DNA from 3 places in the Paraglaciecola sp. IT1134 genome. Region 3 is predicted to be linked to each of the others. Evidence: predicted binding sites of a transcription regulator. Region 3 holds the regulator's gene; each other region holds the start of a gene.
The links. Region 3 encodes sigma-54, which starts transcription at its own class of promoters, with help from an activator protein. Its sites were predicted from a motif close to GTTGGCACGNNNNTNGNNT; they were not measured.
Positions count from the first base shown of each region.

Region 1: a site for sigma-54 is predicted at 5,717-5,735, ahead of AC3RV5_RS03130 (DUF2726 domain-containing protein). Genes of this name have one in related genera too.
Region 2: a site for sigma-54 is predicted at 8,339-8,357, ahead of AC3RV5_RS22095 (BON domain-containing protein). Genes of this name have one in related genera too.

Region 1 covers NZ_CM176486.1:683,163-693,991, reverse strand. Annotated here, with positions in the region: gene AC3RV5_RS03160 (FAD-dependent oxidoreductase) at 1-1,386, shown strand, start outside; gene AC3RV5_RS03155 (ureidoglycolate lyase) at 1,547-2,068, opposite strand; gene alc (allantoicase) at 2,040-3,074, opposite strand; gene AC3RV5_RS03145 (DsbA family oxidoreductase) at 3,811-4,461, opposite strand; gene AC3RV5_RS03140 (DUF2937 family protein) at 4,632-5,153, opposite strand; gene AC3RV5_RS03135 (hypothetical protein) at 5,288-5,665, shown strand; gene AC3RV5_RS03130 (DUF2726 domain-containing protein) at 5,803-6,402, shown strand; gene mdh (malate dehydrogenase) at 6,486-7,421, opposite strand; gene argR (transcriptional regulator ArgR) at 7,589-8,053, shown strand; gene AC3RV5_RS03115 (endonuclease/exonuclease/phosphatase family protein) at 8,069-9,226, opposite strand; gene AC3RV5_RS03110 (TonB-dependent receptor) at 9,333-10,829, opposite strand, start outside.
Region 2 covers NZ_CM176486.1:5,043,283-5,054,111, forward strand. Annotated here, with positions in the region: gene AC3RV5_RS22055 (hemerythrin domain-containing protein) at 1-158, shown strand, start outside; gene AC3RV5_RS22060 (peroxiredoxin-like family protein) at 288-821, shown strand; gene AC3RV5_RS22065 (diacylglycerol kinase family protein) at 1,158-2,792, shown strand; gene AC3RV5_RS22070 (CC0125/CC1285 family lipoprotein) at 3,028-3,591, shown strand; gene AC3RV5_RS22075 (mechanosensitive ion channel family protein) at 3,669-4,646, shown strand; gene AC3RV5_RS22080 (PA2169 family four-helix-bundle protein) at 4,967-5,395, shown strand; gene AC3RV5_RS22085 (hypothetical protein) at 5,606-5,935, opposite strand; gene AC3RV5_RS22090 (pentapeptide repeat-containing protein) at 6,225-6,863, opposite strand; gene AC3RV5_RS22095 (BON domain-containing protein) at 7,740-8,306, opposite strand; gene dkgB (2,5-didehydrogluconate reductase DkgB) at 8,560-9,366, opposite strand; gene AC3RV5_RS22105 (DUF2254 domain-containing protein) at 9,557-10,829, opposite strand, start outside.
Region 3 covers NZ_CM176486.1:4,757,494-4,768,322, forward strand. Annotated here, with positions in the region: gene AC3RV5_RS20590 (FAD:protein FMN transferase) at 1-450, shown strand, start outside; gene AC3RV5_RS20595 (HPr family phosphocarrier protein) at 611-883, opposite strand; gene rapZ (RNase adapter RapZ) at 892-1,737, opposite strand; gene ptsN (PTS IIA-like nitrogen regulatory protein PtsN) at 1,739-2,182, opposite strand; gene hpf (ribosome hibernation promoting factor) at 2,198-2,485, opposite strand; gene AC3RV5_RS20615 (RNA polymerase factor sigma-54) at 2,511-4,001, opposite strand; gene lptB (LPS export ABC transporter ATP-binding protein) at 4,132-4,857, opposite strand; gene lptA (lipopolysaccharide transport periplasmic protein LptA) at 4,857-5,348, opposite strand; gene lptC (LPS export ABC transporter periplasmic protein LptC) at 5,389-5,952, opposite strand; gene kdsC (3-deoxy-manno-octulosonate-8-phosphatase KdsC) at 5,949-6,503, opposite strand; gene AC3RV5_RS20640 (KpsF/GutQ family sugar-phosphate isomerase) at 6,503-7,474, opposite strand; gene AC3RV5_RS20645 (calcium/sodium antiporter) at 7,478-8,440, opposite strand; gene AC3RV5_RS20650 (ATP-binding cassette domain-containing protein) at 8,718-9,515, shown strand; gene mlaE (lipid asymmetry maintenance ABC transporter permease subunit MlaE) at 9,515-10,294, shown strand; gene mlaD (outer membrane lipid asymmetry maintenance protein MlaD) at 10,306-10,770, shown strand; gene AC3RV5_RS20665 (MlaC/ttg2D family ABC transporter substrate-binding protein) at 10,803-10,829, shown strand, end outside.

The DNA of each region.
Region 1 (10,829 bases), 1.3 Mb from region 3:
GTTGAACGGATCGATCCGCCGAAAAAGCCAATCGTGGTACGTAAAGCCGAATTTGCCGAGATTTATCATCCTCTGAGTCAATCTCAAACCGAAGGACAGGCAGATCGCTGCCTGGACTGCGGTAATCCCTATTGTGAATGGGAATGCCCGGTACACAACTTTATTCCCCAATGGTTGGCCCTGGCCAACGAGGGGCGGATTTTAGAAGCCGCCGAGTTGTCTCACAAAACCAACAGTCTGCCGGAAGTCTGTGGACGGGTGTGCCCCCAAGACAGACTCTGTGAAGGGGCGTGTACCCTCAATGATGATTTTGGTGCGGTGACCATCGGCAGTATCGAAAAGTACATTACCGATACCGCCTTTAAGATGGGCTGGCGCCCGGATATGACAGGCGTGGTGCCAACCAATAAAAAAGTAGCCATAGTCGGCGCCGGGCCTGCAGGTCTTGCCTGTGCGGATATCTTAGTACGTAACGGGGTTAAACCCGTGGTTTTTGACAAACATCCAGAAATTGGCGGCTTGTTAACCTTTGGTATTCCAGCCTTTAAACTGGAAAAAGAAGTGATCCTGCGTCGCCGTGACATATTCACCGAAATGGGTGTGGAATTTGTGCTCAATACCGAAATTGGTAAAGACATTGAATTCGAGACTCTACTCAATGACTACGATGCGGTCTTTTTGGGCATGGGTACCTATAAACCTATGCTGGGTGGATTCGCCAACGAAAGTGCCCCGGGTGTGCATGAGGCGCTGCCATTTTTGATCGCCAACATTAATCGACATATGAAGTTAGAAAAATCACCTGACGATTTTGTGGATATGAAAGGTAAAAAAGTATTAGTCCTAGGGGGCGGCGATACCACTATGGATTGTGTGCGCACCTCTATTCGTCAAGGGGCACTTAGCGTGACCTGTGCCTATCGCCGGGACGAAAAAAGCATGCCTGGTTCTCGCCGAGAAGTGGTGAATGCCAAAGAAGAAGGCGTGGAATTCAAGTTCAATTTACAGCCTTTGGATATCGAGCTGGACGAGCATGGCAATACTTGTGGTGTGCGTTTCGTTAAAACTGAAATGGGTGAGCCTGATCCAGAAGGGCGCAGACGCCCTGTGGTAGTGGATGGCTCTGAACATGTGGTTGAAGCCGACGCGGTGATCATCGCGTTTGGTTTTCAGCCCAGTCCTGCTGGCTGGTTTGGCGACCATGGCATCATTTTGGATGAAAGAGGCCGGGTGCGCGCCCCGGCCAAAGGCAAATACGCCTTTCAAACCTCGAATCCTAAAATATTCTCCGGTGGTGACATGGTACGAGGCTCTGACTTGGTGGTTACCGCCATTTTCGAAGGCCGAGAAGCCGCCGAAGGCATGTTGGATTACATGGGGGTGTAATTCATTCCTTGAATCTGCAAACAAAAAAAGGAGCCTCGGCTCCTTTTTTGCTGTTTAAATTGTGATTAACAAAAGATATTTGTCTATGTGAATTAATGAAAGCTAAAATAAACCATTAACCACTATCAGTCAGCCTCCAATCAACGAGTACCCATTGCTCTCAGTAACTAATCAGCTTTGTCCCATCCAGCTTTTCTACATCACAATTATTGCCCTGGCCACTTCTGTCGATAACCAGAAAATCGCAAGCTTGATTCAGGGCTAAACAGAAGTGATGCCAGGTGCCTTTGTGGTAGTTCACGCCTTGGGTTGCCTGGGCTAGAAACACTTCCATTTTGTGCTGGTCAAACTCACCTTTGGGCGCGACCACGACCAGGTAGGGTTGCTGGCTTAGGGGCATAAAGGCCTGACTGCCAAGTGGGTGACGCTCCATCATCTGAATTTTTATCGGCAGAACAAGTGGGGTTGAGCGAAAAATACTGATGATGGCACGGCCGTTTTCGCTGGCAACATCTATATCGGCCAAGTCATGATAGCGCTCTGTGTAACCCTCGTTTATTGGGAAGTGCTTTTTGTCAGGTGAGACTTCAAGCACATCCCCGTAAGGGGCAAAACTGTCTGCCGTTAGGGGCTTTATCAGCATATTAGCCATATTACGACTGGCTATCTTTTCGATATCCAAAGGCACGCATTCGGCTGACACCGCCGTCAGGGAAGATATTCAGCCTCAGGTGACTAAAGTGCTGTTTGGGGGCGATAATTTCATGCATAAACAGATGCTCCCGATGAGCAAATAATTTAGTGCTGGGAATGATCGTCTGCCACTTAGCTGTGTCATTCAAAGCATCTGGGGCGTGGATAAACTCATCGCTGTCGCTCAATGTGCCTTCCAGGTTGAAAGAGTCCGGAAAGTTACCCTTAAAATGATGGGTATCGATGATCACTTTATTGATTGAGCCGATGCAACCAAGCTTAACAATATTCCAGTCTGGCCCCGGATCGCGGCGGCGCTTGGTTTCCCAGCCATCGCCCATATCTTTTCCACGTCCAGGCATAACTAGGTTGTTTTTATCACTGAAAAACATGTCGCTGACCAACAGCGATTTACCACCATTTTTGATGGAAGCCAGATCAATCAGTTCGCCGGGTAAAAACTGCTGCCAATCTACACGAGCTTCGCCATACACCCGAAAACGGGCCACTCCGCCATCTGGGAAAATGTTCAGTCTGACATGGGTCCAACACTCATCATTGTCTATTTCAAACAGGTTTTGGCTATGTGCCTGTACCGCTAAATCGCTAAGAATAGTGAACCATTGGCTATCTTCGTCGGGTTGCTGTGCACTGTGACAGGCTTGTATAGAGATACTTTGCGGGGCATTGCCTCGAAAGAAATTAGTGTCTACATCAACGCCCTTAATCACGCCCGGCACGCCTAGCCTAATGACACACCAGTCGTGATCCCGACCATTGTCCCGGCCATAACTGCGGCGAGACTCCCAGCCATCCATCCACTTACCGCGCTCGGTATATTTATCGTCGATAAAGATACTTCTACCGAATTTGAGTAGGTTTTCCATTTCGGCAAAAAAATCGTCACTACATGCCAGTGTTTCACCACCAAGGCGCTCACTGGCTAAATCGATGTATAGAGTGCTTAATTTTTGCTGTATCGCGTCTTGGCTCATTATTTTCCTGGGATCTTGGTTTGAATAATTAAAAGATGGCTTACTTTGTTTACTTACTTAATCAATGATTTCAATTAACAGGTCAGATACTGCGGTATCAACACAAATAAATTTGGAAAAACAATATAGTTAAAAGGCTCGGGACCATTAATGGCATTTTTTGATCCGATCTATCGCCAAATAAAACTAACCGGTAAACACCAAGAATGTACTCGCTATCTTGAACAATACTCTATTGCTTGTCACCCCCAATATGCATAAAATTTGTCATAACGCACTGATTACGCTACGTGGTCGAACGTTTACTATCAATACTCAATATTTTAAGTTTACTCAGGAAGGAACGTTATTAATTGGGGCCTGTTGCTTAGTAATTTGGTGATATTCAGCGCCAGCGCACGATTACTTTACGGCAAAAAAATCGCCCCCCACCAGGCATTACCTGACAGGCTAAATCTCATTAAAGGTAACATTCAGTCAACGGTTTTAGTGAGTATATTGATCAGTAGTTTTTTATCCTGAACCGAAACATAAAGGTGTTTAATCTCGACCACTAGGAGTTCATTCTAAACAGCTTTTACTGGCAGTATTGGGAGTAGACACCCTGCTGCGAAATACTGAAATTGAAAATATCAATTTTGACGTTTATCGAAACAAAAATGGGATAAATCACCCACAAGTTTGATGACTAGAAACTCTGGGCCGTCATTCACCTTAAACGGCAGCCCGTGTCTGGTTAGTCTTGATGGTTAGCAATTTCGCTTAAGGCCTGTTCGAAAACCGCTACCGGCTGACCACCGCTGATCAGGTGTTTGTTGTTAATGATCACTGCAGGCACTGAACTGATGCCATTGGCTTGATACAAGCGCTGGGCGGCTCTCACTTCGTCAGTGTATTTATCAGATGCCAAAATAGCGGACGCTTGCGCCTTATCTAAGCCGACTTTTTCGACCACTTGTAATAATTCTGAATGATCACTTGGATTGCCATTTTGTTTGAAATATAAATCAAATAGGGCGAGGTTAAGTTCGGTTTGTTTGCTCTGTTCTGCAGCCCAATGCAACAAGCGATGGGCATCGAACGTATTGTAAATTCTGCCCCCGCCGCGGTTACCGAATTCATAGCCCACATCCAAACCTCTTTGCTTGATCATGGCGCGATTCTGTTCGCTTTGTTCAACGCTTATGCCGTATTTTTCGGTGATATGTTCCACTATTTCCTGGCCTTGTCGCGGCATATTTGGATTTAGTTCAAAGGGTTGCCAGCTAATTTGTGCTTTAACCTCTGGCGACAAGTTATCTAACGCCTGGATCAACGCCTGGTAGCCTATGATGCACCAAGGGCAAGACACGTCAGATACGATATCGATTTTAAGGGTGGTAACCATAATATACTCCGGCTGGAAAACATCACATAGACCTTTGGATATTGGGAGCGACGAGCCGTTTTCAAGTGTTACCCCCTATCGGTCGTCAAATAGTTGTCACACAACGGCTGTAAATTTCAAGGTTTACACGCCAACCAGGCACACACAGACTGAATGCTAGTCATAAGCAATTAACCCCGGTGCCAAACGAACGGTTTGGCCTTCGCCAAAAGTGTTAACAACAGTAATAATACTGATTCGATACAAGCCGCTAGCAGCAAGGCGATGCAAATCCCCCAAACAAGCGCTGACGGGCTTAGTGGCACAGAGTAGCTATATTGGCTTAAGGTCTCATCCAGGATTTGCGGATTATGCGCAAACACCATATGGTAAGTGCGTGCAAACACCGAGCCGTTAAGGGCATTCCATTCGCTTTGCAGCAACACTACCCTTTGGTAAATTTGTTGCAGGCTTTGGGCATCTTCCTGAAACACTTTATCCTCATTTTTACGATAATGCGCAATCAGCTGTTGTACATCACCGGCGAAATAACGATCGGCAGTTTGTTGAAAACCAGACAGGCTTTGTTCTGCCTCAAGCATGTGAGCATCAACCCGTTTTTGGTACTGGTCGACAAAAGCGGGCACCTGAACCCCGGTTAGCAAACCCGCGGCAAATAAAATCAATCGCAGGTAATCTCGAACAATGCTCATATTCGCCTCCTATACCCATATACATTACCCCATACCTTACACAATGCATTGAATGTTGCCCAGCATGGTCACGACCTCTATAGTAACCCGAGATAATATAAGGGCTTAAAATTATGTTTACCGGGATCAAAAAAATGCGGTCACCTACCAGGGTGATCGCCTTAAGCGCATACCTGATAACGTTGCACCTCGCAGCGCAGCCTATGGGGAATGATTTATCCACGCCAACCCCAGCTAACCTGTGCCCGGAACTTTTTTATCAGCTGACGATTTCCGGGGATGCCCGATTGTGTCAGATTTTTGCCGATCAGTTGCCGGCATCCCTTTCATATCATAGTGATAATTCACCGGCTGTAACCGAGGCATTTTATCGCGCCCAGCTTAGGGAACCGTTAAAGGTCAGCAAGGTGAAAAACCGGACTCTGATAGAATATGAAAATCGCAATAAAATCATAGTGATATCCAAAGATGGCAAAGGTAGCCAGATAGATATTCTGGTCACTTCCAACTAATTCCCTTCTCCAACCTCTTTTGGCTTTTTGCTAACTTCGCCACGCGTTGAATCTGGCACTGTCTTTGCAAAGTTTTACGCAAGAACAGTCAATAACGTGTTTTGTCAATTTTTTGGCGGGCACTTGCAGGAGCGTGTATGGAACTGGCAATTATATTAATGATGTTACTGATCGTTGTCGCTATAGGTGCGATCAAATTAAATGAGCCTAGTTTGGGGTTCCCGTTTAAAAAGAAAACTAACCTGTTCACCCCGGTTGAACGCAGCTTCTTGGAGTTAATCGAAGAAGCGGTCGGTGGGCAATACAGAGTATTATGTCGGGTGAAGCTTAGCGATATCTTAGCCGTACGGGAAAAAACAGATAAAAAGGCCCTTAAAAATGCCCTTAGCCGGGCAAGTAGCCGACAACTGGATTTTGTATTGTGTGCCAAAGGAGATATGACACCTGTGGTAGCCATAGATTTGGTGCACAGCAACGGTAAAGAGGGATACAAAAGCCAGCGGGACTGGTTTGTCAGTGGGGCATTAGATGCAGCGCGCATTCCGCATCTTAGAATAAAAGTACGCTCTGGCTACACCGCACGGGATATTCGCGAATGCATCGAACACAAAGTGGCGCCCATGCGTCCTAAAGCTGGCAAGGCTCCGCTTATTCAGGGTACCAATGGCCAAATTAAAGATCCCACTATCGCAACTCGCCCTACCAAACCGTTAGGCCATCGCCCCATAGCTGCTTAAATACATCGTTTGCTATTCATTTGCTAAATGGTGAACATAAAAAAACCAGCGAAGTCGCTGGTTTTTTTATTTTGGCTATTTGCCTAGTTTTTAACAAATTCGATACCCATTTTGATATCACCACGCAATCCTTCAAGCATGGCTTCTTTGGCTTTTTGCTCGAAATCGCTCAACTGACCGTAAGACAGGATCTCTTCAACGCCATTTTTACCCAAACGCACAGGGTGTGAAAAGAACTGAGCATCATCGCTGTTGGTTTCAACATAGGTATATTCAACCACATTGTCGCCACGCATGGCGGCTACCAGTGATAAACAGAAACGCGCCGCAGCTTGACCCATTGATAAAGTAGCTGATCCGCCACCAGCTTTGGCTTCAACCACTTCAGTACCTGCATTTTGAATACGAGTGGTCAGGCTTTGAACTTCTTCATCAGTGAAGGTAACGCCCTCAACTTGTGACAGTAATGGCAAGATAGTTGTGCCAGAATGACCACCAATAACCGGGACATGTACATTGGCCGGGTTAAGGTCTTTCAAATTACCCACAAACGTTTCAGCACGAATAACATCTAAGGTTGTTACACCAAATAATTTATTTTTGTTGTAAACGCCCTTGGCTTTCAAGGTCTCTGCGGCAATGGCCACGGTGGTATTAACCGGATTGGTAATAATACACAGGCATGCTTGTGGACAATGATCCGCCACACCGTCGACCAGGTTTTTTACAATGCCGGCGTTGATATTGAACAAATCTGAACGATCCATACCAGGTTTGCGCGGTACGCCAGCAGGAATAAGCACAATATCGCTACCCGTCAAAGCCTTCGCCAGATCATCTTTACCAAAACCTTGTACCTTCACATCAGTAGGTATATGGCTTAAATCAACCGCTACACCGGGTACTACAGGTGCCACATCATACAATGCCAATTCGGAACCGGCTGGCAATTGTGTCTTCAATAATAAAGACAGGGCTTGGCCTATTCCGCCCGCTGCTCCTAAAACCGCTACTTTCATATTTATCTCCTGTAAAATGCTAATCAATTCGCGAACGGAACACTAATGCAAGGCTCGCAAAAAAACAATCAATTGCTAATGTGGATCCATTGTGATTTTGTATGTGTGGGCAAATTGCTTAAGTTCAAGCGCTGAGGCAAAATAGCCACTATAACCAGAGGGAATATATGGCAACTAATAAACAAGAAGAATTGATCAAGGCGTTCAAGGATATATTGAAGGCGGAAAACTTTGGCTCACAAGGTGACATTGTTGACGCCCTAAAAACCGAAAACTTCGACAATATCAGTCAATCTAAAGTATCACGCATGCTAAGCAAGTTTGGTGCGGTGCGTACCCGCAATGCCCGGGGTGAGATGGTCTATTGCCTGCCCCCTGAGCTCGGCATGCCGACGGCGCGCAGCCCTCTGCGCCAGCTGGTTCTGGACATAGTGCACAACAATGTCATGATCATCATACGCACCAGCCCGGGTGCCGCCCAATTGATCGCCCGATTACTCGATTCATTGAGTCAAAAAGACGGCGTACTGGGCACCATAGCCGGTGATGACACTATTTTTATTGCCCCGTCCGATCTCACTAAAATTGAAGATATCCGTGCGCGGGTGGAGGCCTTGTTCGAAAATGTATAAGTCCTGCATGTGCCGTTAGGGAACGTGTATATCGACCCACACTAAACGATGATCCGATGACGCTTGACGGTTTTCAATTAAGCGTCGCAGCGGGTCCTCACGGTTAGGCCAAAATACACCACTGGCTAACACCTTACCGGCTTTTTTAGCCGGCAATACATAATCTGCCCGCATTCGCCAAAAAGTGCTGTGACTGGCCCCATGGGGGTTATTCACAGAGTGCTGCTTGCCACCTTCACTCACTGGCACGAAACTGTTATTAACCAGCGGATGAGTGGTCAAGACCTGGATCGCGTCCTTATGGGCGTCGCCTTCCTCAGTCGAGGCATTTAGATCCCCTAGTAACACAAAGCCTTGCCCGCTGAACCCGCCGTATATCCCTTTGTCATCGTAAATATAAGCGGATTGCGGTGCACCAGATAAATAATCCACCCAAAAGCGAATTTCATCATGATTACGTTTACCGTTGCGATTTTCTGGCCCGTCAAACACCGGTGGTGTGGGGTGGCTGGCCAATATATGCATAGTTTGCCCGTCAATGTTAAGCGGTATATCCCAATGGGATTTAGAGGATAACCTGAAGACTTGTTTGGCTTTTTCGGCGTACCAATCTTGGCCTTGTTGATCTTTAACCGTGTCTATCAGGCCATCGGGCATATCTTTCCATAAGAATTGCTGAAATGTCCGTACCCGGCTTTTGTCTATGGGATAACGGCTCAGTAAAACCATTCCGTATTGCCCAGGATATAAACCAAAACCAAAGGCATCATCAGCGGCTCCTGTGGCCTTGCCGTCATGGTTTAGATCCGCACCAGAGCTAACCCCGGTATTGACAGGGGCGGTGTAGTAATGGGGGTAGTCAATCGGCGCGGCGCCTTGTTGCGGCACTGCTAAATAATTTTTAATAAAAGCTTTTACGCCTTTTTCATCGTCTGCGATGTAGTCAAATTCATTAAGCAAAATAACATCCGGTCTTGTGCGCTGAATGATTTCGGCAATATTGCGTATTTGCTTGTGGTTACCTGTGGCTAGGTGGGTAAACAGCTCCTGCCCTGTGGGTGATTGTTCAGCAGCTAGGTAATTACCCGCCTCCATGCTTACATTGAAAGTGGCAAAGCGTAACGTTTTGGCGTTGGCGTTGGCGTTGGCGTTGGCGTTATTTAAGGTTGTCATCAATAAGATTACTATTATAAATTGTAATTTAGACATGGTTCTTTTGTACCACAAAAATAAAAAAACCGGCTACAAGAGCCGGCTTTCAATTTAAAGTTTAATACTATTAGAAAGTGTATTTAACCCCAGCACGGATTTCCCAAAGTGACGCATCAGCCACTCTGCTCTGTCCCGCAGGAACAATAAATTTATTATATACATATTGTCCTGAATCATTGATTGATGCATCAACAACAGATTGCTGGCGAGGAAATGAAGCTTCTTTTAACACGCCCCAATCATCGTTTAACAAGTTGCCAAGGTTTTCAATAACAACAAACGCGCTTCCTTTATGCCCTTCGTAAAAACCAGCAAACTCTTGACTGATTTTAACGTCAAACTTAACCCACCAATCGCTGTTTACACTGTTGCGATCCATGATTTCACCGCGAGTCAGACCTTCTGAGTCGATAAACGCATTAAATGCGTCTAAATCAAAATCATCACCATAAATAACACTCGCATCACTTGTGGTTGGGATATAAACCAACTGGCGATCATTGCTGTCGCTTTGACCAAAAGCATCGTTAATAAAGTTATCACCGTCGTTTCTATCTTGATTGTCAAACGTATAACTAAACGGACGACCTTCATTAGCCGTACCGAACAGGCTAAAACTAGTGTCGTAACCATCCATAAACTCATGTTTATACGACAAACTCATTGTAAACCGGTGAGGGATTTCATAGTTTGAGGTAGCGATGCCAGGGTTTTGCGGATCCCTAACTGCTGTACTTGTGTAGTTAGAAAATGCTACCGAACTTGTCATCGGACTAACTTCAGATGAATCTGTGTAAGCATAAGCTAATGACGCATCCAAACCAAATTCATAGGATTTACTTACTGCCACTGAGATAGAGGTAGAGTTACCAGAATCACCGTCTACATTTGTTAACAAGTAATCTTGCGAACGACCATTGCTGGTGTAAATAGGACGACCGTCAGGGGCTGTATCGCTTGTCAATACACGTGAGACATCGCTGATGATTGCCGCATTCTGCTTTTTAGAATACAAATAATCCAGCATCAATACATAGTCATTTTCGAATGTATATGTACCGCCTATTGCATATTTCCATTCTGATGGCATCTCAAAATCCGGATCCTGGAAATTCAAACCGCTATTTGATGCTGTGCCACTAGCAACGCCATCGAATAACTCTTGCGGAATATCATAGATTGGACGACCTTCGCCAGTAAAATCCATATCAAAAACAGATCTACCTGTACGGTCTTGACGCTCTACCTGGATCACACCATTATTGGAGTAGTTGTTTGACAGCCAAACATTGGGATTACCCCCTGAATAAAGACCAAATCCACCGCGCACTTCTACTTGCTCGTTCAACATCCAATTAATACCTAAACGGGGTTGTAATAAATCAACGCCATCTAGGTTTTGCTGGTTTGAGAAGCCGTAAGTTTCTTCGACAAACGGGTTTTCTGGGGGTAAATCATCACTTTTATACCAATCGTAACGCAAACCATAAGTAATGGTCATATCCTGGTCAAGCCAGTAATATTCGTCCTGGATATAAGCAGTATTAATATCATAGGAAAACTT
Region 2 (10,829 bases), 290 kb from region 3:
ATATGAAAAACTTGCAGAAACTGGTGACACATCATCTGGATGAAGAAGAGCATGAATTCTTCCAGCAGGCGGGCAAAGTATTGAGCGAACAACAAAAATCGGATCTGGCCAGCAGTTATCGCAGCGAGATGACTAAACAGCACACCAAGGCTCAATGAGCCAGTCGGATTATAACCCTGTCATGTTTTTGAACGTTTCCGATAAACCATGCCCGTATGGAACTTTAGATCCACAGCCTTGGCTCCAAACAGGCGTGCCCATCAGCTAACAAGCAAAAGAGGATAGAAATGAATACAGTTAAAATTAACGCCGGTGCCACCTTTCCGCAATTAACAGTGCTCGATAAACAAGGGCAGTCGGTCACATTAGTGTCCCCTGAACATAAAGATGACTGGACTATGGTAGTGGTCTATCGAGGCCAACATTGTCCCGTTTGCACCAAGTACCTGAACCGCTTACAAGATATGTACCCTAAGTTCGCCGAAATTGACGTACAAATCGTCGCCGTATCGGCTGACTCAGTGGAACAGTTACAGGCCAAACTTGCGGATGATGTCAGTGTTGACTTCCCAGTGTATGCGGGGTTAACCCTAAAGCAAATGCAGCAACTCGGGTTATACGTTTCCCAGCCAATGTCACAAGCCGAAACGGATCATCCCTTTGCCGAACCGGCTATATTTGTTGTCAACAGCAATCATCAGGTACAAGTGTTGGAAGTAGCCAACAGTCCCTTTGTGCGACCAGATTTAGATACCTTATTATCCGGTTTGAGTTACACCCGAAAAAATGATTACCCCATTAGAGGCACCCATTCAATTTGAGCTGGGTAAGGTATTTAAGACTACGCTGAATCAATGTTAATGGACTACTCACCTGCCGGGAAAAATATTAATACCTGGCGGGAGACGTTTTTTTGATTTATCCCCCCTATTGACCTACAAACCCATAATGGATATTGCGAAGGGCTTGTTTACTTTGTTATCCCTTAATTCGTTGGCAAGAAACACTTCCCCCCGCAAGGGCGAGTGTTTCTTCGGCAAGGTAACTGACGACGTGAAATACCAAAGTATAGGGGTAACAAAGCGGCATGAAATTCGCTTTGTTTCTGTTTTCGGCCACAGTGGTGGCTGTGGGAACAACTTTCAATTGAGAAGCCAATGTTTATCATAAAATATTATCTAGGCAGCGCCCTGTTAGCTTTTGTTCTGGCTTGGTTTAGCCCCAATATTATTTTGACAATTCTTTTAACCTGGATTGGGTTATCTATGTTGGGTGTCAGTGCTGCTTATCTGTTGAAGCAACCGGCTATCTTTCGTAAAAAGCAGGATGGGACCATCCCCTTTTATATTCGGTGGCTGTTTGTGCCCTTTTTGATAGGTGTAACGCTATACAATGCCTGGGCCAGAAAAAATGACACTGTGCCTGCGATCCAGAAAATTGAGGAAAACCTGTTTCTCGCCTGTCGTTTATTCCCCACGGATGTTGAGGAGCTTAAGCACCTCAAAGTTCAGGCAATTCTGGATGTAACGGCAGAGTTTGACGGTCTGGATTGGACCGCCCAGTCAAAAGACCTGGCCTATTTGAATGTGCCTGTACTCGATCACCAAAGTCCATCACAGGAAGACCTGCTGGCTGCCGTTAACTGGATAGAGAATCACAGACGCGCTGGCCGCGGAGTCGTCGTGCACTGCGCGCTAGGCAGAGGACGCTCCGTGCTGGTCATGGCCGCTTATTTGTTGAGTAAACATCCATTGATGAGTGTACGAAGTGTAATGGAAAAAATTCAAGGAGTCAGGCGCACAGCCAATCTGAACTCGCACCAGCTCAAGTCATTGGTGAAGATACATGATACCGGAGCCCTGGACCTGCGCCCGCAAGTTTGGCTCATCGCCAATCCTGTATCTGGTGGTGGGAAATGGCCACAAAACCGGGAGTTTATTGAACAGCGCCTTAGTCCACAAATGCAGTTAACTATCAAAGAAACTAGTGGGGATATCAGCGCTCGCAGTTTAGCTAAACAAGCGATTGATGAAGGTGCAAAAACCATCATTGCCTGTGGCGGTGATGGCACCCTGACAGAGGTAGCCTCAGAACTGGTGGATACGGATTTGAATCTTGGCATTATCCCCTTTGGCACCGCCAATGCGTTGGCTCACGCCTTATTTGGCAGTAAGTCTAAAATTATGCCTGTGGAAGTTGCCTGCGAGAATATAGAACAGGGAATAGTTAAACGTATTGATACAGCCTGGTGCAATGAGCACTTAATGCTGCTAGTTGCTGCGGTGGGATTTGAACAAAAGATGATCGAAAACGCCGATCGCGAAGAAAAAAATCTGGGGGGGCAAATGGCTTATATAAAAGCGTTGTGGGACGCCGTGGATAACAACGAAAGCCTGGAGCTTCAGGTGGAAATCGACGACCAGCCAGCTCAGACAATACACGCCTGTAGCTTGGTTGTGGCCAATGCCGCGCCTTTTACTACCGTGCTGGCCCAAGGTGGGGGGGAACCTAACGTAGAAGACGGTAAACTGGATGTGACCTGGTTACCGCCGCAAAACTCTTTTGGTGGGCATATGTTCAGCCTGTCAGAATTAGTTATGCCTGGGCTTTTTGGAGATACAACTAACGGCCATGTGGAGCACACCAAAGTAGAAAACATCATCATCACAGCGGATTCAGATTTAAAATTTGTGATAGACGGTGAGAATTACACCGCTCAGCAAATAAATATAAGAGTTAATCCCTGCTCATTAAATGTATTGCTGGCACCCAAACAATATACCTCTGGGTAATTTCCCCCCGAACCAAGGAGCAATGAATTTTAACCACCTGAATATGTTTGTCTGGGTATTATGAATATTTTACCGGCACCAAAGTAACTTTTGCGCTAGGGTGTCTGAGCAAAATTTTGCACATCTTACTCACCGTGTTCTGCCACGCTGGCCCGGTTCTTGATACAAGTTTGGCAATAACACGTTAAAGCTGTCACTAAAAAGGTGACCACCAAAACAAAAGTGAGCCACTAATATGAATATACTGCCAGACTATATATTATTGAAACCTAGCTTGACGCTGTGTTTAATATGTTTATGTCTGTTTGGCTGCAGCAGTATCCCACCCACACCTTATCAGGCCGCAGTGGAAAACGGTGATGACGGCTTTAGCCATATCAAGCTCAGCGAAAATCAATATAGAGTGATATTCAACGGCAATAAAACTACAGACGAAACGAAGGTTGAGGATTACACTCTGCTTCACGCTGCAGAATTAACCCAAGCGTTAGGGTTCGATTGGTTCATCATCGTTGACAGCGACACCGAAGTGGAAAGCAAAGATATTACCCGTGTTGGCCCTCGTCCTACCCCCGTAACGCCAATCGGAAGGGACACTAACTGTGGTGTATTGGGTTGTACCACCCCTAGCTCACCCCATTATGCCGGGGGGCAGGTGGTCGTGCAAAAAGTTAAAAACAGCATATTGTCATCATTGTTAATCACTATGGGTAACGGTCAGCCAGATACCCCCTTAGAAGTATTTGATGCCGCTCAGTTGGCCAATAACCTACGTCAGCAATATTCAATTCATCAATAACCACAAGACAGGTATTTCCTCTTAGCGAGTGCTCTGCACTCGCTTTTTTTTGATAATTCAATACCCAGGAAATCATTATGGAATTTAAAGCCCTTGACGAATTTTCAAGTCTGATTAATAAAAAGCTACAAGGCTGGCTAGAAGCAAGCATCATGCATTTGCCCAATTTTGTGGTCGCTGTGGCTATTGTCGTGGTGTTCACTATATTAGCCAGGGTACTTAGCAGTATGTTACGCAAAGGTTTGCATCGTGCCCTGGAGTCACGGCAAATCGCTGATCTTTTAGTCTCGATCTTCAAAGTCTTGGTATTAGCCGCTGGTTTATTTATCGCTCTGGATTTTTTAGGTTTGTCGGGCACAGTGACTTCCTTGCTGGCCGGAGCAGGAATAATCGGATTAGCTATAGGATTTGCCTTTCAGGATATGACGGAAAACCTCATTGCAGGGATTGCTATGGGTATACGCAAGCCTTTCCAAATCGGTGATGTAATCCAAGCCGAAGAAGTTTTTGGTAACGTCAGAACCATTAACTTGCGTAACACTCTGGTGGAAACTTTTTTTGGCCAACTTGAAGTGATCCCCAACAAAATCCTGTTCAGGAATGTCTTAACCAATTATTCAACAATAGGGGTACGACGCATAGAAGTGCCAGTCGGTATCTCCTATGGCGATGATCCCCAGAAGGCTGCGGATGTAATCACTGAAAAACTCAATGGGTGTGAATTTGTCATTAAAAAACAAGAAACTGCGGTTTTTGCCGAAAGCTTTGGTGACAGCAGCATCAATCTGTTGGTCTGGTTCTGGATTGATTATCCAGGGGACACCGGCTTTATGGTCGCTCGACACAAGGCCATAGTTTTGATTAAACAAACTCTAGAGGAGAACGACATACTTATTCCATTCCCTATTCGCACATTGGACTTCGGCGCCAAAGGCGGTGAAAAACTAAATACCATGTTGGCGACAGAACAGCTATCAATGACGGATAAAAAAAACCTCGACGGGGAAAACACCATGCATAAACCGCAAAACTCGGCCGAGACTCCGAAGGATTAATCCTTCCTCAGCACCTATAAAAAAGTTTTAATATTGAGCCACAGTTAGCACTCCCTAGATGCTGGTTCTGCCATGTGGTACCACTTAACGTCTAGTGAAAGAAGAGTCACCCAGGTCGAAATTTCTACACAAAAAAGAAATATTTACCCAAATAGCTGTTCCACCATACATCCGCAAATCCTCACTAGAATTCTCAACTACAGCAGCAATTTTAGGCCAAGCATTTGATTACCAATTAAATTAGGGTTTCTTATGCCATGTTCCGGATTCACTGGTTTGCTTGTTGCATTGTATAGGTTAATCAGACCGAGACTCTGATTGTGTGCATACATTCGATTTCAATTATAAAAGTACTTAACGGCGGCATAGAATTTTATTCAAACGCCATCAAAAAGGTAAACTCCCCGGAAGTAAAAAATGTATTTAGCGCAATGATCCGTGAAAAACAGGCCGCTGCTGCCAAATTACAACCTTTTGCCGTAGCCAAACAAGGGAAATATGAAAGTGATAATTCCGTGGCCGTCGATACACGCAACATATATACCCGCCTTATCAGTACGTTTTCGTCGGATAGTGATCATACTTTTGTTAGCCAGCTAGAAGAAGTTGAGGATAAAACCCTGGACGTGACCAGAGACGCACTGGATGAGGATCAGCCTGGGGATTGCCGCTTAGTATTAAATGCGCTGATGACCGACATGCAACAATGCCATGATCAAATGAAAGCTTTGCAGAAAACCACGTCATAAAGACAAACAACAGATGGGCCCTAAACGTAATATTTTTTGGGTCCTATGTGCTGCACATCGCGACTTTCCTTACCCTCAATTGCAAAAAAATCACCGCACTGTGACTGACAATTCGATGGGTACTAAGGTATGTTACTAAAGCTGGAATAAAATCCCAGGTTAAAGATTTGGATGGGGTAACAGGTACTTGAAATACCCACATGCAGTGAACTAAAAACTGACTGTGGGGGCACCTGAGGATATTCTGCCTTGCAGAGCAAGTAAATTCAGCCCTCTCTGGGCATGGTCTAGCGCTTTGGCTTTCCAGCCGGAATCCAAATGCTTAACTGAGGATTGATAATAATATTGGGCTCGCTGTAGACGTAATCGAGAATTGCGATCATTCAGATCATAATTGGTGTTATCTAATTGGGTTGCAAGTACCTTTATCTCATTAGGCATGGGGAGTTTTGCAGTTCTGTCATCTGCGGCTTGCACAGAAAGCAATAAGGATCCCATGGTTAATAACACAGCTGAAGAAATGGATAATAAGGCTTTCATATAGATCCAATAAGGCTAACTAGTCTGACTAGTGTTGTGCAATTACGATACCAAGACCCCCAGTTAGTAGAAATGCATATCATAATACATATAACAAAATAACTTGTTATTTATCAAATGGTTAAGCTTAACATTTAAAGGAGTAGCTGTTTAGATGTGGTTAAAGCTACATGTGGTGATGAACCCCGATTGCATATCCTACAAAACAGGTATTTTTTACACTTATTAGGGGTTTCTTTGACTAGGAGCGGGTAATAGGTAGAAAAAATTTCTGGCTTGCTACTGTGGGCTACTCAATCAAATCAATATCCATAGCGGCAAGCAGATTCATGGCTTCGAAACGACAAAAGCGTGCCCCTTTTAATACATTACAACGCGGGTCAATATGGTAATCTGTTGCCTCGCTAAAATTTGCTTGGCTAAGATTAGTACGCACAAACAAACTGTTATAAAGGTCGGTACCGGTAAAGTTTGCGCTGGTAAGATCCGTCTCCCGAAAGTCAACATCTTGGGCTTTGCATTCAATGATTTGAATGCCGGCAATACCCAACGCAAAAAAAGTTGATGAGTTTAAGTTAGATTTTTTGAACTTCAATCCTGCCCCGGACATCAAGCCTCGCCAACAGGCATTTGTCCAATTGACACCCAGTAATTTACAGGCACAAAATTCCACATTTAGGAACTGACTAGCATTGAGCTTGACAAAACTTAAATTGCAGGATGTAAACAGGCAATCGGTAAATATACATTCTTGAATGAGCAAGTCTTTGAAATCACAATTGATAAATTCACAATCCTCAAAGCTCAGGCTAGTTAGTTGGTTCCGAGTAAAAATAATACCATTAAATTTTTTTCCATGTGAGTCGTGAAGTCTCGGGTGGCTGCCGGGCATCATTTTTCCTTTGACAGACAGGTTGTCATCGGACAATAACAGATATGCTCCTGAACTTTCATATGCAATAAGACATAAATATCTGTCGTGCCCTGATTAAAATCTGCGCGTAAAAGTTGTTACCGCATTTTTCTTAGTTAAAGCCACCTTGAGGATGGCCACAAAATTTATGTTGCTGTTGTTGTATGTCGCCCTACCAAGCTTGGCAAACGAAACTGTGATTCGCTTTTATACGATCCTAAAAGGAACCAACAACAGCTCGCTTGCAGCCAGTGAACATATCGATGGCACAAAGCCCGTTGGTAAAGGCCTGCGGGCAGGGAAATTATTTTATCTGACATGATTTATGACCTCAAATAAGCGAAAATCAATTTTGTTGCCCATCCGCTTTGCGTTGCTAAAAGGTTTAATGGGATGTCGCCCATTATTGCTCAATAAAGGCCAGCTACAAAATTTTTCCGATATATATAGCCTGGCATAATTACAAAAAACTGGTAGTGGGGTCAGTTTTGAGTGGTTAGAAACAGAAATACTTTTGCGCAACGGCTGGTGTTAGCAGGCGGCTCTGCAAAAAAGAGGCACAGAATGCTGCAAGCAAGCAGATTCGACTATTTTCCCTGAGGAATTTTTGGAATAAGGCGGGTGACGGAATTGGCGGAACGTATTGAGTCACGGTGAGACCCACCATCAACAAAGAAAATGTGAGGAAACTTCTAAGCCTCACACATAGCATTGCCAATGAAAGTATCTACAAAGCCAAAATACACCATCACATTATATTTAAGTTAAAAATACGGCGGTGAGCTGACCCGCCAAGAAGGTAGTAGATAAGCGTACTTTTCGGTTATAACTAAAGGGCAAAAAAAAACCCGCACAGGGCGGGTGTTGAGATATACCTAATTCACACCAACACTAATCATTGTGGTTAAGTTTATTGTTTTTTAAATTATCCACAACGCTCTTCACGTCAGTGGTATTTTCAGCAATTTTCACCGCTAGTTGACGCGCTGCGTCAGAGTCAACCATGCCTGTCAGGGTGACAGCACCCATTTTCGATTCAACTTCGATGTCTAACCCACTTACCTGCGACTCAAATAATAGACGGGTTTTTATTACGGTTTCAATTTTTGCATCATTTAAGGTCTGCATCATTTCACCGTCCTTCTCCGCGTCTAATTCTGCAATGACAGTTAACTGATTGTCTACATCCTTAACACCGTCCAGTGACATGACCAATTCAGTTGCCAGGGATTTATCTACCTGACGATCCACCTTACCCGTAAGGGTAACCACGCCGTCTTTTACATCAGTATTAATATCAAACGAGTCCAGATGACCGTTAAGCATCAGGGTGGTCTCGGCTTTACCATCTATCCAGGCATCGCTAGCGGTGTCCTTCCAGTTGTTCTGGGCATTAGCAGCTAATGACGCAGTTCCTAACGATACGGCTACTAAGACTGAAATGATTGAATGTTTCATAATTATCTCCTTTTTAAAATTCTCAATATCCAAAGCTAAATTCATGCCATCTCGCAAGCAATTGATTATATTGATTATTATCTTAATTTTTGGGGTTGTTAGTGCGCTAAAAACGTAACAATTGCGATAGGAATGTAAATAATTCCGCCATCTAGTCAGGCTAGTCATGGTCCACTTCGCCTGGCAAGGTTGCTTTGCTTGCAAAAACAAATTGCGCTACCGACAAAAGGCTAACGTGTATAGCGAGACTAGATCACCAATCTGGCGCAAAGTCCGGATTGACTATGCGTTCCTGTGGCTCGATAGCCGCGATCTCTGACATATCCTGTGGTGTCAATATCAGCTTGGTTGCAGCCAGATTGTCGCGCATATGACTGATGTTGGTAGAAGATGGAATGCTGATAATGTGTTTTTGGTTTAACCAGGCCAATGACACAGCTGAAGGCGTACTGTTATGTCTTTGAGCTATGGTTTTTAATATTTCATCCTCCATCACTTTACCCACACCAAGTGGCATATAAGCAACAACTTGAATACCATTGCGCTGACAGCATTCTACCAATTGGATATTTTGGAAATGAGGGTGTACTTCAATTTGGTTGGTCAATATTTGGTCAGTGCCTAAAATCGACAAGGTCTGGGCTATCTGGCTCGCAGTGAAGTTTGATACCCCGATATGTTTGCTCAGTCCACGCTCTTTACAGGCCTTCAAGTGCCCTAAGTAGTCTTCCAGGGCGACGTCGTTGTCCGGTGATGGCCAATGAATAAGTAATAGGTCGACATAGTCAGTATTGAGTAAAGTCAGACTATTTTGTACACTCGTAAGAAACTTGGATGCCGATAAATTTTCATACCACACCTTAGTGGTGAGAAAAAAATGCGCTCTGGGTAAACCAGATCCCGCGATAGCATCACCCACTTCAGCTTCATTTTCATAGATTTGCGCGGTATCAAGGTGTCGATAACCTACTTCGATGGCGGTGGAAACCGCAGTCTTGGCTTCCTCTTCTTTGAGTCTGTAGGTACCAAAACCTGGTGTAGGAATAGAAATATTGTGCATAATAACGTCCTCATAAATACATTCGCTTGCTACATTTAGCTTGCGGTATGTGATCAATACGCTTCGTCTTACGATTTACATGCCAACACCTAAACGTTTGATATTAAATAAGTATTTTGGTTTAGAGGCATTGACCGTGAAATATATTCACGGAATTATATATAGCTTTCATTTTGTGCAGGGTGTGGATCTACGCTTTCAGTTCGAGTTGAGTCTTGATTTGCTTTAATCGCCCGTTTATATCCTGCCAGTCCCTATCTGGAAGCGACGTTTCCCGTTGCACCTGTTCAATCATCAAAGCCTGAGAACGTACAAAGTCCCGCTGCTCATCGTTCTTGCTCACCCTAACTATGGTATTTAACCCTTCTAGCAACCGAATGGTGACGGCAATACTACCGTGAGCATATTGACGAATTTGATTAAATGCTGCTTCTCCCATGCCTGCGAATGATATAGGTCGACAGACTAAACGCAATACGCCTGAGTCGTCCCGTCTGTGAGCCTGAGGAAACGGTTTGTTGGTCAATTCGCTTAATATTGCCGTTAATTTATCTACACAGGTTATGGCGGAATAGGGATCGTTAATCCCAGGTGAAAGAGCTCGTACGGCAATTTCCACCAATTGGTGCACAGCAAATTCAGCATCTTGTACCGGTGTACGCTGTCCCCCTTGAATGATACAGTCGATAAGGGTATTGGGCTCACAAGGCAAAGCGTTACCTTGGAAATAAGCCGTGATCAAACAGGCATTTTTGCACACAAAATCCCCCGGCATATGATGTACGTCAAGGGCGATATCACATCTGGAGGCCAGCTTGAGCAAATACTTAAAATCAGTGGTTTGTATATAGCCGCTGCGGCCAGCTGGCAAATCCACATGATTGAGATAACGCTGCTCAAAATCAGCGGCTTGTTTACCCATCAGATTGGTTTGCTGATCCCGGTGCTCTGGAAACAGCCGGTCTATATTGCGTTGTAAATCGCAATACACATCATCAATAACATTATCTGCCTGAATGGCCCGAGCCACGTGATGAATAAAATAAATCAACACTCCCGCACCTATGATTGCCAGCACCATAGCGAAATACAAGGAAATACCGGGCACAAAAGGTGTATCTCCGTAAGACTTGGTGGCTTGAATAACGAGCAAACAGTAAATAAAGGTTGCGACGAAGTTACCCAGAACACATTTGGTGCCAATATCCATCATGAAATTACGGATAAGGCGAGGTCCAAATTGAGATGACGCCAGGCTAAGTGCCACCACAGTGATAGAAAAGGCGATACTGGTCACAGTGATCATCGAAGCCGCAATAGTAGTTAATAGTGCGCGGGCCGACTCAGGAGAGGTCTGGTAAAAGAAGGTAAAAAACCCGTTGGTGTGATTAACCCCGTAGCGGTCTAATTGCAGCAATACTTGCGACATAATAATGGCACAAAAGACCATCAGCGAAGGCACA
Region 3 (10,829 bases):
TTCGAACTGGATTTGGGGGGTATAGGCAAAGAATACGCAGTGGATGCTGTGGCCAAGTTATGCCGCAAGGAAGCTCCTCACGTATCAGTGCTGGTGAACTTTGGTGGTGATATTCAGGTTACCCGGCCTCGTTCATACGCCCCTTATTGGCATGTGGGCATAGAGGATCCGAAAAACAATTATCAAAGTCAGGCCATGGTGCAGATAGCCTCTGGAGGCTTGGCCACCAGTGGCGACAGCCGCCGTTTCATGATTAACGAGGGTAAACGTTACGGCCATATTCTTAATCCCAAAACCGGTTACCCAGTTAATGACGCTCCCCGTTCAGTCACGGTTGCCACGACTTACTGTGTGCAGGCGGGATTATTGGCCACCATGGCGCTATTACAAGGCAAAGATGCTGAATCATTTTTACAGGCCCAGGGGGTCAATTATTGGTGTTTCTGGTGATCACTAGCCCCTTGATGGTCCAGTGAATGGTTCGGTTTTAAATATCATGCTGGCATAAGCGCAGGCAAGAAGTACGCCGTCAAAACCACTTTGGCTGGGTTAAGCGCCAATCCAAGTTGTTAATATCAAGTATTTTGCACTCAAAATTAAGACCCCGGCACTACTCATTTTCGTTAAACTTTCCCACTATTAACTGTTCAACAGCAGCCAGCGCCTGTTCGGCATCGACCCCTTCGCTGACCACCCGCACTTTTTTGCCCTGGTGACTCTCCAACATCATCAAGCCAAGCACGCTGCTTGCTGAGGCGGTTTTGTCCCCCTGATACAAAGTAACCTGTGCATCAAACTGATTGGCCAGCTTGACTAACTGGGTGGCCGCCCGTGCGTGCAGGCCCAGCTTATTGACGATCAACAACGTCTTTTCCAAACGTATCGAACCACTCAACGGTTTAATTCCCGGTGGCGGATCTGTACATCCGGATGCGAACTGCTAAAGGTTTTGGCCAGCATTTCCACCACATACACGGAGCGATGCTGACCGCCTGTGCAGCCTATCGCCACTGTCACATAGCTGCGATTATTGCGTTCAAGATGGGGCAACCAAGTGGAAATAAGGTTCTGAATTTGCCAGATAAATTTGGTCACTATGGGTTGTGAGCCGAGAAAGATTTCCACCGCAGAATCCAGACCGGTCAGATGTTTCAGATCCGGTTCCCAGTGGGGATTGGGTAGAAAACGTCCGTCAAAAACGTAGTCCGCATCTTTAGGAATACCATGTTTGAAACCAAAAGATTCAAAAACCAGTACCAGGCGCGAGCTTTTTTTGCCAAGAATACGCTCCCGTACCAGCTCAGCCAGCTGATGGACAGATAACTGATCCGTATCCAGATACAAATCTGCTCGCTCGGCAATGGGGGCCAATAATTGCCCCTCGGCCTGAATGGCATCCGACAGAGATTTATTCTGTTTTGACAAGGGGTGCAAGCGGCGGGTCTCGCTAAAACGCTTGATCAGTACGTCATCACTGGCATCCAGATAGAGTATGGTCATTTCCCATGTCGACGGCAGATAATCCAGAATTTCCACCAGTTCACTGGGATTTTTGGGTAAGTTACGCACATCGATGCTAACCGCCACCTGGTCGTATTCATCTACTACTGTATGGGTGAGCGTGGGCAGTAGGTTTACCGGAATGTTATCCACACAGTAATAACCGAGATCTTCCAGTGAACGTAAAACGACGGATTTCCCTGAGCCAGAACGCCCGCTAATGATGATGAGCTTCATATCAGCTGATTACCTGAAATAATTCTTCAGCGCTGATGGCACTGCGCAATTGTTTGAGCAACTCTTTGTCACTGAGTTTGGCGGCAATGCTAGAGAGGGTCTGCAGATGTTCCTTGGCTTTTTCTTCCGGCACCAGGATAGCGAAAAAAACGTCCACCGGCATATTGTCAATGGCATCATACTCTATAGCAGGTTGACAGGTTACCAACACTGCCAATGCACTTTCCAAGCCTTTGAGCCGACCATGAGGCAATGCAATACCGCCGCCAATCCCCGTACTACCCATTTTTTCCCGGCTCACTAAACTGGCCAAAATAGTTGCTTGATCTATGTCGATCAAATGCTGATTGGCAATCAGACTGATAAGCTCAAGAATGCGTTTTTTGCTGCTAGCCTGAACTGCGCATAGTACGCAGTCAGGATTAAGTATGTCTGAAATTTCCATTATCTGCCTAATGGGTTAATGGCGTTTAACTTTTTCTTTATGCTTGAGCACCTGACGGTCTAATTTGTCAATCAGGCCATCGATGGCCGCGTACATATCGGTATGTTCCGCGGTAGCAAATACTTCGGCGCCGTTGAGATGCAAGGTAGCTTCTGCTTTTTGATTGAGTTTTTCAATATTCAATATGACATGCACATTGTTGATTTGATCCGAATGTCGCTCAAGCTTAATAAATTTACTATCGACATAATCTTTAAGTGAATCGGTAATGTCCACGTGATGACCTGTAAGATTTATTTGCATATCGCCTCTTCCTTCTACAATCAGTCTAAAAAAGACTTTTACGTTGGTTAGACGGGGGTATCAATAAAGACTCCCGATATTTTGCTATTGTTCGCCTTGCAACCATAATACCTTGATCGGCCAACAATTGAGCAATCTTGCTATCACTTAACGGTTTGCTGGGTTTCTCTGCAGCCACCAGTTTTTTGATTAATGCACGTATCGCCGTAGATGAACATTCACCGCCTGTTTCGGTCGCCACATGACTGGAAAAGAAATACTTGAGCTCGAAAATACCCCTGGGAGTATGCATATATTTCTTGGTAGTCACCCGGGAAATAGTTGATTCGTGCATCTCGACCATTTCGGCAACATCGTTAAGCACCATAGGTTTCATCATTTCCGGGCCGTGTTCGAAGAAACCCATTTGCTGCTGCACGATACAATTGGAGACTTTCAGCAAGGTTTCATTACGGCTTTCCACACTCTTGATAAACCATTTTGCCTCTTGCATATGTGAACGGATAAACTGGCTGTCACTGGTGTTTTTCGCATTACGACTCATGGCCGCATATTGTTGATTAACATTCAGCTTGGGTAAACTGTCGGGGTTGAGTTCCACCGTCCAGCGGCCATTCTTTTTCGCCACTGACACATCCGGGATCACATACTCTGCTTCACCTTTAATCAAGGCACTACCTGGCCTCGGATTCAGGGTTTTGAGCAAGCGCATGGCTTCGCGTAATTCTTCTTCCTTGAGCCGGGTTTTGCGCATCAGGGTGCGGTAGTCTTTGCTACCCAATAATTCAGCGTATTCGCCAATCAACATCTTGGCTTCTTCCAGCCAAGGCGTATCCGGGGCAAATTGGCGTAATTGCACCAGTAAACATTCTTGTGGGGTACGTGAGCCTGAACCAACAGGATCGAACATCTGAATACGTTTAAGCACACATTCCACTTCATCCAATTCAATTTCTTCGTCATCCATGCTCAGCAATATGTCTTGTGCACTCATGGTTAAATAGCCGGAGTCATCGATGGAGTCAATAATGGCTGTGGCAATCGCCACGTCCGTCTCACTAAAATGTGTTAACCGCATCTGCCATAACAGATGATCCTGAATATTCTCTATGGTTTCACCCTGAAAAATCTGCTCATCATCCGAACCGCCTCCTGACATGGGGGCGGGTGCCGATGAGGCACTGATATATTCATCCCAAGTACTATCCAGAGGCAAGTCTTCGGGAATATCGCCTTTTTCCAAGGCGTCACCGGCATCGATGCTATCGCTATTGGGATCGGTTACTTCTGAGCCATCGGGTTTATTGGCCGGATCCAGTGAGGCATCACTTAAGGCACTATCACCGGAAGCATTATCGGTGGGCTCTTCGATTTCCAATAAGGGATTGGAATCCAGGGCTTCTTGAATTTCTAGTTGTAAGTCCAGAGTCGAAAGTTGCAACAGGCGAATGGCTTGCTGCAATTGCGGCGTCATGGTCAGTGATTGGCTAAATTTTAATTGTAAAGAGGGTTTCATCTACTTCTGTTTCATATCCGTTGCTAATCGATTAAGAAGCTAATTTGAATGTTAATTAGTAACTGCGTATCTGATTAAGTGACAACCTAGTTGTCGTGACGACTAATCGCGTTTAGGGAGAAAGACTTAACTATAGCCTGAATTGTTCTCCTAGGTATACATCTCTTACACGTTGATCACTTAATACTTCTTCGGCTGTTCCAGAGGCGATTAATTCCCCTTGGCTAACAATATAAGCTTTCTCACATACATCCAAAGTTTCTCTTACATTGTGATCGGTGATCAATACACCAATCCCCCTGTCCCGTAAATGCTGAATTATCTTTTTTATGTCATTGACTGAAATCGGATCCACCCCGGCGAAAGGTTCATCGAGTAAGATAAATTCCGGGTCGGCGGACAGCGCCCTGGCGATCTCAACTCTGCGTCTTTCGCCACCGGATAAACTCATGCCTGTGCTATTGCGGATATGATTGATATTGAACTCGTCCAACAGGGAATCCGCTTGCTGCTCTTGTTGTTCTTTGGTCAACTCCTTGCGGGTTTGCAAGATGGCCATCAAGTTTTGGTAAACCGTCAGTTTACGAAAAATAGAGGCTTCCTGAGGCAAATAGCCTATGCCCAGCCGAGCCCGCATGTGCATGGGCTGTAAGGTTAACTCTTGCTGATCGATAAAAATCTCGCCCTTATCTAAAGGTACCAGACCCACTATCATATAAAAAGTCGTGGTTTTGCCCGCCCCATTTGGCCCCAGTAAGCCGACAATTTGCCCCGTGGACACTTCTAAACTGACATCTCTAACCACTTGTCGAGACTTGTAGGACTTGGCCAAATGTGTGGCTTTCAAGGTTGCCATTAAGGTTTTTTTTCCTTATTAGGTTGAACGGCTGGCTCAGGTTTGACTTTTTGGGGCTTTTTTTCCGGTTGAAAAATGGTAGTCACCCGGCCACTTTCTTCGTTTTCACCCTGTGCCACAATCTGTTCTAAGGCCATATTAAACACTATAGACTCACCTTTAACACTGCTGTTATTTTGTTTCAGTTGAGCAGCGCCATCCAGGGAGAGTGTACGTTTCTCCCGGCGGTAAACAATGCGATTGGCGGAGGCGACTATCTCGCCACCTTGCTCTTGTTGCTGCCTGTATTTGGCTGGTGTACCTGTCGCAATAAAAATTTCCTTGCCTTCACCCTGACTAGCGTCCACTTCGACTTCGTCAGCATACAGATGCAAACTTCCCTGGTTAATATGCACATCTTCGCGGAACACTGACTTTTTGGTGATCCCATCGCCAAATTGATATTTTGAGTCCACTTTTATGGCCTGAGAAAAATCATCCTTGCCGGCCATACTGGCGGTGGAAAAGATCAGTATGCCCAATGCCCAGGAGTTAAGGACGAGGTTGATAAACGGTTTGAACATGGTTTAGTAGCTCGTATTGTTGAGTGGTTAGGTTAGCCGTAAAGCCGTTACTGTTGATCACATAATGTTGACCATAAATTTGCACCGGCTGATCGGATTGTATGGTTTTATCCAACAAATCAACCTCCATAAATTCAGTGCGAATTATCCTGGCGAAACCTTGCTCATCCTGGTTGCGGATCTCCACACTGTTTTCCAATTGGATGCGATTGGTATCGTACAGTGTGCCTTCATTGGCCGATACCTGCCAGGGTGTTTGCTGAGTGGTCACAAATATGGTGTATTGAGGCTGTTTGAACAAGGTAAAGCCCAGCAACTCAAAATGTTCCATTTTACTGGCAAACACCTGATGACTAATATTGCCTTGTGCATTAAAAAGGGTACTCAACATTTCACTGGCCTGGTAGTTGGGTTGCCAGGCGGTTTCCGTTTCCGTCAGCGGTATGTTCTCTTCCTCGGACAGCCACTGGGGCAAATTGGTTGCCACCACTAATATAAACAGTAACCCAATACTCAACGTTACTCTGTTCATGAACTAGTTCCGTGAGTTTTATTGATTTGTCCTTTAGCATGCAATATCAGATCACACACCTCACGCACTGCCCCTTTTCCACCGCCAAGCTGAGTCACATACAACGCGCTTTTCTGCACAAATGGGTGTGCATCTGCCACAGCTATGCTCACACCAGCCAGGTTAAACATGCCAATGTCTGGCATATCATCACCTATAGCGGCGGTCGCATCTTTTGAAATACTCAGCGCGCCCTGCAATGCCTCAAGGGCCTGGTGTTTTTCTTCGCAGCCCTGAATGATATGTTGTACTCCGAGGGACGTCATGCGCTGATCCACGATATTGGAACGACGGCCAGTGATAACGGCAACCTGTATACCTATATTCACCAAGGCTTTAACCCCGTATCCATCCCGGGTGTGAAAAGCTTTTAATTCTTCGCCGTTGTTGCCTAAATAAATACGACCATCGGAAAATACCCCGTCTACATCACACACTAACAACTTGAGACGGGAGAACCTGTCCATTATGGTTTTGGGTTTAGGTCCGTAAAGGGTATTGATTTCTCCCATCAGATCACTCCTGCGGATAATAATACCTGCATATTAATAGCACCGATAGGATGGTTATTATCATCCACTACAAACAGTGAGTTTATTTTACGATGTTGCATGATATTCAAAACTTCCGCCGCCAGGGTTTCTTGTCTGGCGGTAATGCTATTGGCGGTCATCACCGCCTGAATTTGCACACTGTGCACGTCAATTCTGGCGTCCAGTACCCGACGTAAATCACCATCGGTAAAAATACCTAACAAACGGCCATCCTGGTCGACAACGCCGGCCATACCCAAGCCTTTGCGCGAGATTTCCAGCAATGCCTCACTCAGGGTCTGCTCAGGCGCAACCAAAGGTAATTGGCCGCCTCGGTACATAATGTCCTCTAATTTGAGCAACAATTTACGCCCCAATGCCCCTCCGGGATGGGATAAAGCAAAGTCGTCCGGCGTAAAACCTCTGGCATCCAACAAAGCAATGGCCAATGCATCTCCCATCACTAAGGTAGCCGTGGTACTGGCGGTGGGAGCCAGGCCCAAAGAACAGGCCTCCTGCTCGACTTTAATGCACAAGTTGACATCGGCATATCTGCCTAGGGAACTCTGATTATTATTGGACATGGCGATGATAGGAACCCCCAGCCGTTTGACCACAGGCAACAACGCCAATAACTCGGAAGTTTCCCCTGAATTGGAGATGGCCAGCAACACATCTTGTTCGGTCAACATACCTAGGTCCCCGTGATTAGCTTCCGCCGGGTGCATGAAAAATGCGGGGGTACCTGTACTAGCAAAAGTCGCCGAAATTTTGTGGCCAATATGTCCTGACTTGCCCATGCCACAAACCACTACCTTGCCCTTACAACTCATGAGCAGTTCACAGGCCGCAACAAAGTTATGATCAATATATTGCGCCAGATGTTCGATGGCCTGTTGCTCAATGGCCAACACCCTTAACCCTGACTGCTGATAATCGCTTGGGATCATAGTTTACCTTGTACTAAAAACAATAAATTGATAGGCGGCAAAACAAGCCAGCAAGATTACCGCTTCCCAACGATTAATGCGCCGACTGCCACGCAAATTAAAACTAAAGACTATTAATAATACAGTTACGCCCAACATCACATAAATGTCTCGCCCGGCAGCGTCAGGGTCCACACGCCCTGCAGAAATTAAACCCGGCATCGCCATTACGGCCAAAATATTAAAGATGTTGGAGCCAATAATGTTACCCAGAGCCAAATCATCTTCGCCTTTTAACACCCCGGCCACACTCGCCGCCAACTCAGGCAAACTGGTGCCTATGGCGATGATCGTCAGACCGATGACCAAATCACTTAAACCAAAATGATGAGCGATAATGACCGCTGAATCCACCATAAAATGCGCACTTAAGGGTAAAAGCACCAGCCCAACCAGTAACCAAATAATGGCGTTTTTAGTCGGTACATTAGAGGGGATTTCGCTGATGGTCTCAGATTCCAGGGGATCCCCTTTTTCCATGTGATAGGACATCCAGGCCAAACCGGCAATACTAATAAAAAACAACACAATCAGCACTAAGCCTTCGTTTAAGGACAGATACAGATCAGACAGGATATAAGTGGCTAACAAAGACACCAGCAACAACACCGGCATTTCGCGTTTCAAGGTCGTTGACGCTATAGATAGTGGTTTAAGTAAGGCTGTCAGACCCAAAACCAGCGCGATGTTAGTAATGTTGGAACCAATGGCATTACCTACGGCGGTGTCAATATTGCCGTTAAAGGATGCTGTGGCCGAGACCATAATTTCTGGCGCAGACGAGCCCATAGCCACTATGGTTAAGCCGATGATCATCGGCGAAATCCCGATATTTTTAGCAAAGGCCGATGCGCCGTAAACAAATCTGTCGGCCCCCCAACTGAGAATAATTAACCACAACAGAAAAAATAACGCTTCAACTATCACAAATACTCTCTTGTTTTTAACTCGATGGCTAATTGTCGCAAAAAGCACTGCCTTTGCCTATGCCCTTAGCGTACAAATAAAAATGAACTTTTTTGCCTTGATATCGGGTCTTTACCCACGACCTAATGTGATATTAAGATTAATTCTAATTTTTCGAATATACCTTGTTACTTTTTGTCTTTGAGCTTTGCTCTTGAAAAAACGTATAATGTGCTCATCTTCATAGACTTGGTCTGACAGCCAACATTAATCATTTGTTAGGAAACCATCGACCTCAATGGAAAATTTGGTAGAAATAGATAATTTAACCTTCTCTCGCAGTGGACGCGTGCTCTACGACGATATCTCCTTGCGTATAATAAAAGGTAAAACTACCGCTATCATGGGCCCAAGTGGTATTGGTAAAACCACCATGTTACGTCTGATCGGTGGACAATTACGCCCAGACAGTGGAGACATAAGGTTTAAAGGTGAGTCAGTTCAGTCCATGCGCCGCAACCGATTGTTTACCGTACGCCGTCAAATGAGCATGTTATTTCAAAGCGGTGCCTTGTTCACTGACATGTCGGTTTATGACAATATTGCGTTTCCCCTGAGGGAGCACACTAAGCTGTCAGAAGAGGTGATCAGCACCATAGTGCTGTTAAAACTGCAGGCCGTGGGGTTGCGCGGTGCGGCGAATATGATGCCAGCTGAACTATCGGGAGGCATGGCACGCAGGGCTGCCTTGGCTCGGGCCATTGCGTTGGATCCTGAAATGATCATGTACGACGAGCCCTTTGCCGGGCAAGATCCCATTTCCATGGGGGTGTTGGTTAAACTGATAAAAGCGTTAAACGACGCCCTGCAACTAACCAGTGTCGTGGTCACCCATGATGTTACCGAAGTGATGACGATCGCGGATTATATTTATATTCTGGCGGAAAAGAAGGTCATCGGCAGTGGCACCCCCAAAGAGATTAGAAACAGCGATTCTCCCTTGGTGCAACAGTTCTTGCAAGGTCAGGCCGATGGACCTGTACCCTTTCATTATCCTGCAGACAGTTTGCAAGAATCCTTTATGGGGACAATTTGATGCAATGGTTGGCAGATATAGGCCACAATACGCTGGGGAAAACCGGCGCCTGTGGTAGAGCATTGTTGATGTTACTTGGGGCCATTATAGCCAAACCCCAGTTGCTTAAAAATACCCCATTAACTATTCGGCAAATATACGTGGTAGGGGTGCAATCCCTGTTGATAATTGTCGTATCAGGCTTATTCATTGGCATGGTCATGGCACTACAGGGATACACCATACTGGTTAGCTACGGCGCCGAGGGGAGTTTAGGCCCAATGGTAGCCTTGTCCTTGTTGAGAGAATTGGGACCCGTGGTCACGGCCTTATTGTTTGCAGGGCGAGCGGGTTCTGCCTTAACTGCTGAAATAGGGTTAATGAAGGCCACCGAACAAATAAGCAGCCTGGAGATGATGGCCATAGACCCACTGCGTAGAATCGTCGCCCCAAGATTATGGGCAGGGATCATTTCCATGCCTATGCTGGCGTTGATTTTCAGTGCTGTAGGCATACTTGGCGGTTATGCCGTAGGGGTTGAGTGGTTAGGGGTGGATTCCGGCAGCTATTGGTCAATCATGCAATCGTCTGTGGATTGGAACAAAGACGTAGTCAACGGCATTATAAAGACATTTGTCTTTGCCTTTGTCATCACCTGGATCGCCATATTTAAAGGCTATGACGCAATACCAACCTCGGAAGGGATTAGCAAGGCAACCACTGAAACCGTGGTATTTTCATCTTTGGCGGTCTTAGGTTTGGATTTCATTTTAACCGCATTAATGTTTGGTATTGAGTAGGAGTAAAAAAAATGACGTCACGGAAAGTTGAAATTCTGGTAGGTTTATTTGTGGTATTGACTGTCGCCGCTGGGATGATGTTGGCATTAAAGGTCGTCAATCAGGGCATGTCTGGACAATCTGAAACGTACACTTTGTACGCCAAATTTGACAATGTAGGCGGTTTAAAGCCCCGCTCCGCTGTTAAAGTGGGAGGCGTTACGGTGGGCCGGGTAGCCAGTATTAAACTGGACACCGAAGGTTTTACCCCTGTTGTAGCGCTGAGTATATCCAAAGATTACAACCAGTTCCCAGAAACAAGCTCAGTATCTATCTTGACTTCAGGGTTGCTTGGTGAACAATATATCGGCTTTCAGCCTGGCTTTAGTATCGAGGGTATTGAAGATTTGCGTGATGGGGATTTTATTTCTGATACAAAATCTGCACTGGTGCTGGAAGACTTGATCGGCCAGTTCCTGTTTAGCAAAGGCAACTAATTTATATTTCACATAGGCATCGAGTTAACACAATGAAAAATTTTACAAAAATTCTATTG